Regions from separate parts of the Martinezella jaguaris genome, predicted to be linked through region 1. Evidence: riboswitches for the same ligand, from Rfam matches in the RefSeq annotation. Region 1 holds a riboswitch; each other region holds the start of a gene.
What was found. Region 1 has a riboswitch for thiamine pyrophosphate ahead of thiC (phosphomethylpyrimidine synthase ThiC). Riboswitches for the same ligand answer to the same signal wherever they lie in the genome.

Region 1 (3,277 bases):
ATGCGGCGGTGCGCAGACGAGCCGCCTCCTGATGGGATAGCGGATGGCCCATATGCTCTGGATTCGACCATCTATACGGCTGGAATTTGCTTTCGAACGTCGTGATTTCGATCATTCAACCGCATTCTGATGAGGAAGATAACATGGCAACTAAAGTCTACGGTATGCATCATATCGGCATCACCGTCCCGAATATCGAAGAGGGCGTCGCCTTCTTTCAAGCGGTCTTCGGCGCCATCGATGTCTTTCGCACGGGACCGTTCGATGTCGATCAGGATTTCATGAAGAACAAGCTCGGCGCTTCGGCACAGTCGACCATTCGCGATCTGGTTTTCCTGCGTTGTGGCGAGGGAACGAGCGTCGAGCTCTTCGAATATAGCGGCGAGGAAGCCTCGCCACCGAAACGATCATCAGAGGTCGGCGGCATGCACCTCTGCTTCGAAGTCCAGGATGTGCATGCTTCCGCGGAGCGCCTGCGGGCGCAAGGCATCGAAATGCTTGACGGTCCCAACTTAGTGGAGACGGGTCCTTTGGCAGGCTTCAACTGGATTTATTTTCGGGCTCCTTGGGGCCTGATCCTGGAGCTCGCAAGCTTCGACAAGCTCGGATACGAAGACAACTCTCCCCATCGCTTGTTGAGAGCAAGTCAATCCAACTAACACTCCCTCTCGATAGGAATGAATAATCAAATGCCCTGCATTTACCATCGATCGACCATTAAATCGTCCGCCTTGAACCAAGACTGGGCCGGCATACGCCGGCATCGGATCAACGGGTCCGTGGTCCCGGCAGTATGAAGACGATGGCGGGGGTCCGGGTGTTCGTTGATTGGCTGGTCAGGCTATTGGCGAATGCGAAATTGAACGAACTTTGACAATTAGATTGCCCATTGCAAACGATCAGTCTCGTCCTGATCTTTAGCCCGATCGCGGATCGGAAGGGGACGCTCGATCCCGGCATTTTCCTCGCGGCCTGGTCAGCCAGGGGCCGCGGTTCCGGGGTTGACACGGACTCAGCCCCGGACATAGTCTTTGCGGCATTCACCAGGGGGGTCCCGGCAAGGGGCTGAGATACTGCTGGACAATACGGCTTTGCCGATTGTGGGCGCAGTGACCCGTTGAACCTGATCCAGTTCATACTGGCGTAGGGACGGTGCAAGCGCTCGAAGGCTTCGGATTCCCTCGTGGATTCCATGCCGGCGTCTTTCCATCATTCCGGCTGATTGACTGGGTCTCCAAACAACACTTGGAGCCTCAAACCATGACCATTGCCGCAAAGAACTTCACCCCGACCGTCACCACCGGCCCGCTGCCGGCGTCGCGGAAGATCTACATCCCCGGAGACATTCACACCGACATCCGCGTTCCGATGCGCGAGATCAGCGTCCATCCGACATCGGGCGAGCCGCCTGTCGTCGTCTACGATTCCTCCGGCCCCTATACCATCGAGGGAGCAGATATCCGCATCGAGCAGGGCCTGTCGCAGCTCCGCCGCGACTGGGTGCTCGCCCGCGACGATGTCGAGGTCTATGAAGGCCGCCATGTGCGTCCCGAAGACAATGGCTTTGTGACCGGCGAGCGGCTGACACCGGAATTTCCGGCCAAGCGCCAGCCACGGCGCGCCAAGGACGGCAAGGCCGTTACCCAGCTCGCCTATGCGCGCGCCGGCATCATCACGCCGGAAATGGAATTCATCGCCATCCGCGAAAATCTCGGCCGCAAGGCCAAGGCCGAAGCCATGCTTCGTGACGGTGAGAGCTTCGGCGCACATATTCCTGATCATGTGACGCCGGAATTCGTCCGCCAGGAGGTCGCAGCCGGCCGGGCGATCATTCCGGCGAATATCAATCACCCGGAAAGCGAACCGATGATCATCGGCCGGAACTTCCTGGTGAAGATCAACGCCAATATCGGCAATTCCGCCGTCACCTCCTCCATGGCCGAGGAAGTCGAGAAGATGGTCTGGGCCGCTCGCTGGGGCGCCGATACCGTGATGGACCTGTCGACCGGCCGCAACATCCACAACATCCGCGAATGGATCGTCCGCAATTCGCCGCTGCCGATCGGCACCGTGCCACTCTATCAGGCGCTGGAAAAGGTCGGCGGCATTGCCGAGGAGCTTACCTGGGAAGTCTATCGCGACACGCTGATCGAGCAGGCCGAACAGGGTGTCGACTATTTCACCATCCATGCCGGCGTGCGGTTGCATTACATCCCGCTGACCGTCAATCGCGTCACCGGCATCGTTTCGCGCGGCGGCTCGATCATGGCGAAGTGGTGTCTCCATCATCACCGCGAGAGCTTCCTTTACGAGCATTTCCAGGAAATCTGCGACATCTGCCGCGCCTATGACGTCTCCTTCTCGCTCGGTGACGGCCTGCGCCCCGGCTCGATCGCTGATGCCAACGACGCCGCGCAGTTTGCCGAACTGGAAACGCTGGGCGAATTGACGAAGGTCGCCTGGGCGAAAGATTGCCAGGTGATGATCGAGGGCCCCGGCCATGTTCCGATGCACAAGATCAAGGAGAATATGGACAAGCAGCTCGCCGTTTGCGGAGAGGCGCCCTTCTACACGCTCGGGCCGCTGACGACCGACATTGCGCCAGGCTACGATCACATCACCTCGGGGATCGGCGCAGCGATGATCGGCTGGTTCGGCACCGCCATGCTCTGCTACGTGACCCCGAAGGAACATCTAGGCCTGCCCGACCGCAACGACGTCAAGACCGGTGTCATCACCTATAAGATCGCCGCCCATGCGGCCGACCTTGCCAAAGGTCACCCAGCCGCTCAAGTCCGCGACGACGCATTATCCCGTGCCCGCTTCGAATTCCGCTGGGAGGATCAGTTCAACCTGTCGCTCGATCCCGATACCGCCCGAAGCTTCCATGACGAAACCTTGCCGAAGGAAGCCCACAAGGTTGCGCATTTCTGCTCGATGTGCGGCCCGAAATTCTGCTCCATGCGGATTTCGCACGACATCCGCGCCGAGGCGCAGAAGGAAGGGCTGGAAGCGATGGCGGCGAAATATCGGGAAGGCGGCGACCTCTACATGCCGGTCGATGCCACCGCACATCCGGCCGAGTGATATGCGCGTCCTCGTCAAAGGGGCCGGTGTTGCCGGCCTCACGGTCGCTCATGAACTGCTTCGGCGCGGCGCTGAGGTCACGATCTCAGATCCCAGCCGGAATTTCCGCCAAGCTGCCTCCTGGCTCGCAGGCGGCATGCTGGCGCCCTGGTGCGAACGAGAAAGCGCCGATGAGGCTGTTCTCGAGCGC
Region 2 (3,277 bases), on a different replicon from region 1:
GAGATCGGGGCGAAAATTGTTCTTTGCGTTGAGAATGTAGATGCCCAGCCCTTTGGCGGCGCCGGCATATTCTGCGAAGATGGCGCCGACGACGGCATAGGTGATCGCGATCCTCAAGCCCGCGAAGAAATAGGGCAGCGCCGAAGGCAGACGGGCCAGGAAGAATATCCGCCAGCGCGAGGCCTTCATCGAGATCAGCAACTCGTGGATATCCTTGTCCGTCGCCTCATAGCCCTGAAGCAACGCCACCAGCATCGGGAAGAAGGTGACGAGGGCGACGAGCAGGATCTTCGGCACTAGGCCGAAGCCGAACCAGAGCACGATGAGTGGCGCAATCGCCACCAACGGCAAGGTTTGGCTGACGACGAAGAGCGGAAACAGCGCGCGGCGCACCGGCCGGGCGAAGTCCATTAGCACCGAAAAGACGAAGGCGACGCCGAGCGAGCAGCCGAAGCCTGCGAGCGTGGCGCTGAGCGTTGGCCATGTGTTGTCGATCAGCGCCTGCCGGTTGATCCAGCCTTGCGCCAGAACGCGCGAGGGCGCCGGCAGGATCGACGGGCGGATGCCGGAGAAATCGGCATAGAGTTCCCAAAGGGCCAGGAAACCCACGGCAGCGGCAATCGCCGACAAGGCGCCGATAATGGCAGTGGGAAGCGCAGATGGCGCAAATGCGGGCAGGCGTCGTGACATGACCGATAAGCTCTGATCAGGCTCTGGTCGGGCTGTTTGCGGATACCGTGACGTCCAGGGTGACATGGCCTTCGGGCGGACCGAAATTGACGAAGGCCTGCTGCAGGGTGGCGAAGATGGCGCCGGCATCGCCCCGCAGCTTGGTGGAGAAGTTCTTGGCCTTATCGAAGGTGCCCGACCGTTTCAGGAAGTCGATGCAGCCATAGATCTCGTCCATATGGTCGCCGGTGCCCATGACATACAGCGAGAATTGCGCAGCTGACGGCTGATCTGTGACCGGTGTCGTGGCAACGGCGGTCAGCGCCGCATCAATACGCTCGGCAAGCGACGCCTTGATGCCGTCCCCGAGATTGACGCCGCAAATCGGATCGTCCGGTTCGCCGGGGCAGCCGCGCGAGACGGCGGCCGAGAGCACGCAATGTTCGCCGGAGCGTGCGGCAAAGACGAAGAGATCGCGCATGGCCGCGAGCAGCACATCGGGCGGGCCGACCAGAAGCGTGGAAATATCGTCGGTTTCGATACGAAGCGCATCACGGTAGGGGTCGAGCGCCTTGATGGCGTCGAAAATGATGCCGGCGAAATTGCCGGACATGGGATACAGGGATACTTGCGCGCCTGAGAACATTTTAACCTCGCTCCGCTGGCATTACCCAGATCAGCTTTGAAGGGTCCGGAGGCATGTCGCCTCACATCTCAGCCCCGGCTTTACGGAGCTCCCCTGTGAACGGCGCGGAAGCTAGCACCGGTCTTTTGACAACGCAATGACAAATATTCAGGTGTCGGCAAGCTGCAGGTGGGTCGAGCTATCGACCCACCTGCAGCTTGCCCCGCCGAGTAGTAGAGCGGCGACAGATCTATTCAACTACATGTGCCTTAAAGCGCGGCCGCTAGTCGCCGGTGACCGACACCCTGGGCGGACGCTTCATATCGATCAAGGGCACTGGATTGTCCGGCCGCTGGAGATCGGGCCGCCAGTCGGTCGAAGCTCCTCCGGGCACGCGCTTGATACTCGGGAAATCAACAATTGATTTGTTGAACTCCATGACGACAGGAACGATCAGCGCGGCGGCCCAGCCGTTGTCCTGTCCCGCCCATTTTCCGGGCGAGGGTCCGGCAAGGCGCGATGCAACCGCACCGTTGAACAACATGTCATACCTCTCGAACGGGTCCATGGTTAAATTGTAGACAGCGCCAGTCGCGCCGAGATCCTGCTCTGCACCAAGCCAAGTGTCCTTGGCCGTCCACAAATATTTCCACGCGATGTTGAGGTCGGGGTTGCTTGGATCGCCTGCGACATCCGCGCGTGCGCCCATGAAGTTTTCGCCGTCAATGTAGACCCACGACCGTCGGGCCGAGTGCTTTGCATTCCCGAGGATGTAGTCGCTATTGTCGATGCTGTCGAAATAGATCGGCTTGCCGTCGTTGTCGGTCCATGCGCCATGCGGCGGCGGGGTCAACCCCGCCATCTTGGCGAGCGTTGCCCAGCAATCGATATGCGACATCATTTCGTCGTACTTCGCGCCGGCCGGGATGTGTCCGGGCCACCACATCAGCCCCGGTACGCGCCAACCCGCCTCAAAAGCAGTGCCTTTCTCACCACGGAACGGCGTGGTGCCTCCGTCGGGATAGGCGTCCTGCCACGCACCGTTGTCTGCGGTCACGATGACGATCGTGTTGGGCGCCTCAAGGCGGATTTCATCCATCACGCGCCCAATATCGTCGTCAAGCTCCAACAGCGCGTCCGAGTAATCGCCGAGGTGCGACTTGCCGGCAAATTTCGGGTTGGGATTGGTTGGATTGTGCATCTTCATGAAATTCACATCCATGAAGAAGGGCTTGTCGTCCTTGGCGTGCTCCTTGATGTAATCGATCGCGGAATCTGTCTGCCTTGTGTCGAATGTCGCCAGATAGTCGTAGGTGATTTCGCTGACTTTCCTTGCCGGCTGACCGGCCGTACCCTCCCACTCATACATGTTCACGACGTCGAAATAGGCGTTCTTGAACTCTGGATTGTAGGACGGGAACCAGGGATGAAAGTATCTGGTGGTGTCGGCGTAGGTGTAGACGCCAGGATAGTAGGCGGCAAACTCCTTCATCTCATCGAAGCCGTGCTCGATCGGGTAGGCCTCCGGCTTGTCGCCGAGATGCCACTTGCCCGAAAAGTAGGTCAAGTAACCGTTCTTCTTGAAGAACTCGGCGATGGTCGGGGTTTCTTTCTTGATGGCATTTTCATCGCCGGGAGCCACCACGATCGAGAGGGCTGAGCGGATCGGAATACGGCCGGTTATAAAGGAGGAGCGGCCCGCAGTGCAGCTTGCCTGGCCGTACCAGGAGGTGAACAGCGCACCCTCCTTGGCGATGCGGTCAACGTTGGGGGTTGGATGGCCGAGGGCGGCGCCTCCTCCTGAATATGCGCCGAAATCGTTCCAGCCGGTATCGTCCGTCATCAACATAATGATGTTGGGTCGCTTCTGCTCCTGCGCCCAAGCCGGCATGTTTGACAGCGCCGTGACGGCCAAGCCCGCCAACAGCCCACGCGCTAGTGTGTGTGTCCGAATTTCATCGATCGGGTCCTCCCGTTTTTCGG
Region 3 (3,277 bases), on a different replicon from region 1:
CTACTGCTCCTCGACTGAACGAATTTCGGATCGAAGGAGACAAGGATGACTTCCAACGACATCGCACGTGCCATCGTCGCTGCCGCAGCATTGGTTGCCGTTAGCACTGCAGAAGCTGCCGATCTGCCGACACCACAAGCTAAGGCTCCCATCCGCGCGGTGGCGAACCGAAGCCCATGGCAGATGCGGCTGCGGGCGCTTGGTGTGGTCACCACCGATTCTGGACGCGTCGACGGATTGCCGGGTTCGGATCTTTCCTTCTCGGACACGATCATACCAGAATTCGATATCTCGTATTTCTTCACCGAGAATATCGCTGCGGAACTCATCCTCGGTACCACTTACGCCAAGGTCCATGGCGGCGGCTCGATTTCAGCGCTTGGCGAGATTGGCAAGACCTGGCTGCTGCCGCCAACGCTCACGTTACAATACCATTTCACCGAGCTTGGCGCTTTTCGGCCTTATGTCGGCGCCGGCGTCAACTACACGGTCTTCTACAACCAGTCAGGAAAAACTGCGCGCAGCCTCGATGTCAAAAACACATTCGGTGTCGCCCTGCAGGCTGGCTTCGACTATATGATCGACGACCATTGGGGCATGAACTTCGACGCGAAAAAAATATTCCTGAGGCCTGATTTCGATGCCAATGTCGGTGGCGCTGGCGTCAGTGGCAAGGCTAAGCTCGATCCATGGCTGCTCGGCGCCGGCGTGACCTATCGTTTCTAGTCGATGAAGCTTCTGGGCGACCAGCAACCCCTTTTGCGATAGAAGAAGCGCTTGCGATATGGTCAAGAACGACATTGCAGGCAGCAGCTTCTACCACGCCTCCCGAAAGGTTCGTCAAATGGAGAGCATGCAGGACCAATCAACGCAGATCGCTGCCGGCTTGACAGCTTCATCTGGCAAGCATTAGCATCTTCCTATTCACCAGGGGGGTCCCGGCAAGGGGCTGAGATACTGCTAGCGTGCGCAGTGACCCGTTGAACCTGATCCAGTTCATACTGGCGTAGGGACGGTGCAAGCGCTCGAAGGCTTCGGATTCCCGCGTGGGTTCCATGCCGGCGTCTTTCCATCATTCCGGCTGATTGACTGGGTCTCCAACTGCAACTTGGAGCCTCAAACCATGACCATTGCCGCAAACAACCTCACCCCGACCGTCACCACCGGCCCGCTGCCGGCGTCACGCAAGATCTACATTCCGGGAGACATACACACCGACATCCGCGTACCGATGCGCGAGATCAGCGTCCATCCGACCTCGGGCGAGCCGCCGGTCGTCGTCTATGATTCCTCCGGTCCCTATACTGTCCAAGCGGCAGATATCCGCATCGAGCAAGGCCTGCCGCAGCTCCGTCGCGACTGGGTGCTTACTCGCGGCGATGTCGAAGCCTATGAAGGCCGCCATGTGCGCCCCGAGGACAACGGTTTTGTTAGCGGCGAGCGGCTGACGCCGCAATTCCCAGGGCGACGCCAACCGCTGCGGGCCAGAGACGGCAAGGCAGTGACCCAACTTGCCTATGCGCGGGCCGGCATCATCACGCCGGAAATGGAGTTCATCGCCATCCGCGAAAATCTCGGCCGCAAGGCGAAAGCCGAGGCCTTGATTCGCGACGGCGAGAGTTTCGGCGCCCATATTCCGGATCATGTGACGCCGGAATTCGTCCGCCAGGAGGTTGCCGTCGGCCGGGCGATCATCCCGGCCAATATCAATCACCCGGAAAGCGAGCCGATGATCATCGGCCGGAATTTCCTGGTGAAGATCAACGCCAATATCGGCAATTCCGCCGTTACTTCCTCGATGGCGGAAGAGGTCGAAAAGATGGTCTGGGCCGCCCGCTGGGGCGCCGATACCGTGATGGATCTTTCGACCGGCCGCAACATCCACAACATCCGCGAATGGATCATCCGCAACTCGCCGCTGCCGATCGGCACCGTGCCGCTCTATCAGGCGCTGGAGAAGGTGGATGGCATTGCCGAGAACCTCACCTGGGAGGTCTATCGTGACACGCTGATCGAACAGGCCGAGCAGGGCGTCGACTATTTCACTATCCATGCTGGCGTACGACTGCATTACATCCCGCTGACCGTCAATCGCGTAACCGGCATCGTCTCGCGCGGCGGTTCGATCATGGCAAAGTGGTGTCTCCATCATCATCGCGAGAGCTTCCTTTACGAGCATTTCGAGGATATCTGCGACATCTGCCGCGCCTATGACGTCTCCTTCTCGCTCGGCGACGGCCTGCGCCCCGGCTCGATCGCCGATGCCAACGACGCCGCGCAGTTCGCCGAACTCGAGACGCTGGGCGAACTGACGAAGATCGCTTGGGCCAGGGATTGCCAGGTGATGATCGAAGGGCCCGGCCATGTACCGATGCACAAGATCAAGGAAAACATGGACAAGCAGCTCGCCGTCTGTGGCGAGGCGCCCTTCTACACGCTTGGGCCGCTGACGACGGATATCGCGCCGGGCTACGATCACATCACCTCGGGCATCGGTGCGGCGATGATCGGCTGGTTCGGTACTGCCATGCTCTGCTACGTCACCCCGAAGGAGCATCTTGGCCTGCCCGACCGCAACGACGTCAAGACCGGCGTCATCACCTACAAGATCGCCGCCCATGCGGCAGATCTCGCTAAGGGTCACCCAGCCGCCCGTATCCGCGACGATGCATTGTCGCGTGCCCGCTTCGAATTCCGCTGGGAGGACCAGTTCAACCTGTCGCTCGATCCCGATACCGCCCGCAGCTTCCATGACGAAACCCTGCCAAAGGAAGCCCATAAGGTTGCGCATTTTTGCTCGATGTGTGGCCCGAAATTCTGTTCGATGAGGATTTCGCACGACATCCGCGCCGAGGCGCAGAAGGAGGGGCTGGAAGCGATGGCCGCGAAATACCGGGAGGGCGGCGACCTCTACATGCCGATCGATGAAACCGCACATCCGGCCGAGTGACATGCGTATCCTCGTCAAAGGAGCCGGTGTCGCCGGCCTCACGGTGGCTCACGAACTGCATACCCGCGGTGCTGAGGTCACAATCGTAGATCCCAGCCAGAATTTCGACCGGGCAGCCTCCTGGCTCGCCGGCGGCATGCTGGCGCCATGGTGCGAGCGGGAAAGCGCCGATGAGGCCGTGCTCGAACGCGGTCGGGATTCCGCCGACCGATGGGAAGCGATTTTGCCGGGCAAAGTCGTTCGCAACGGCACGCTTGTCGTCGCGCCGAACCGGGATCAAAGCGAGCTGAAGCGATTCGCTAGCCGCACGACGGGTTATCGTTGGGT

Region 2: another riboswitch for thiamine pyrophosphate. It lies ahead of CCGE525_RS19675 (YkoF family thiamine/hydroxymethylpyrimidine-binding protein); the one in region 1 lies ahead of thiC (phosphomethylpyrimidine synthase ThiC).
Region 3: another riboswitch for thiamine pyrophosphate. It lies ahead of thiC (phosphomethylpyrimidine synthase ThiC); the one in region 1 lies ahead of thiC (phosphomethylpyrimidine synthase ThiC).

What each region holds. Positions count from the first base shown of each region.
Region 1 covers NZ_CP032695.1:1,157,499-1,160,775, forward strand. Annotated here, with positions in the region: gene CCGE525_RS27670 (ATP-binding cassette domain-containing protein) at 1-32, shown strand, start outside; gene CCGE525_RS27675 (VOC family protein) at 144-659, shown strand; TPP riboswitch at 1,036-1,168, shown strand; gene thiC (phosphomethylpyrimidine synthase ThiC) at 1,261-3,087, shown strand; gene thiO (glycine oxidase ThiO) at 3,089-3,277, shown strand, end outside.
Region 2 covers NZ_CP032694.1:4,037,209-4,040,485, reverse strand. Annotated here, with positions in the region: gene CCGE525_RS19680 (ABC transporter permease) at 1-690, opposite strand, end outside; gene CCGE525_RS19675 (YkoF family thiamine/hydroxymethylpyrimidine-binding protein) at 707-1,315, opposite strand; TPP riboswitch at 1,306-1,420, opposite strand; gene CCGE525_RS19670 (arylsulfatase) at 1,578-3,185, opposite strand.
Region 3 covers NZ_CP032696.1:173,054-176,330, forward strand. Annotated here, with positions in the region: gene CCGE525_RS34935 (OmpW/AlkL family protein) at 46-726, shown strand; TPP riboswitch at 920-1,031, shown strand; gene thiC (phosphomethylpyrimidine synthase ThiC) at 1,124-2,950, shown strand; gene thiO (glycine oxidase ThiO) at 2,952-3,277, shown strand, end outside.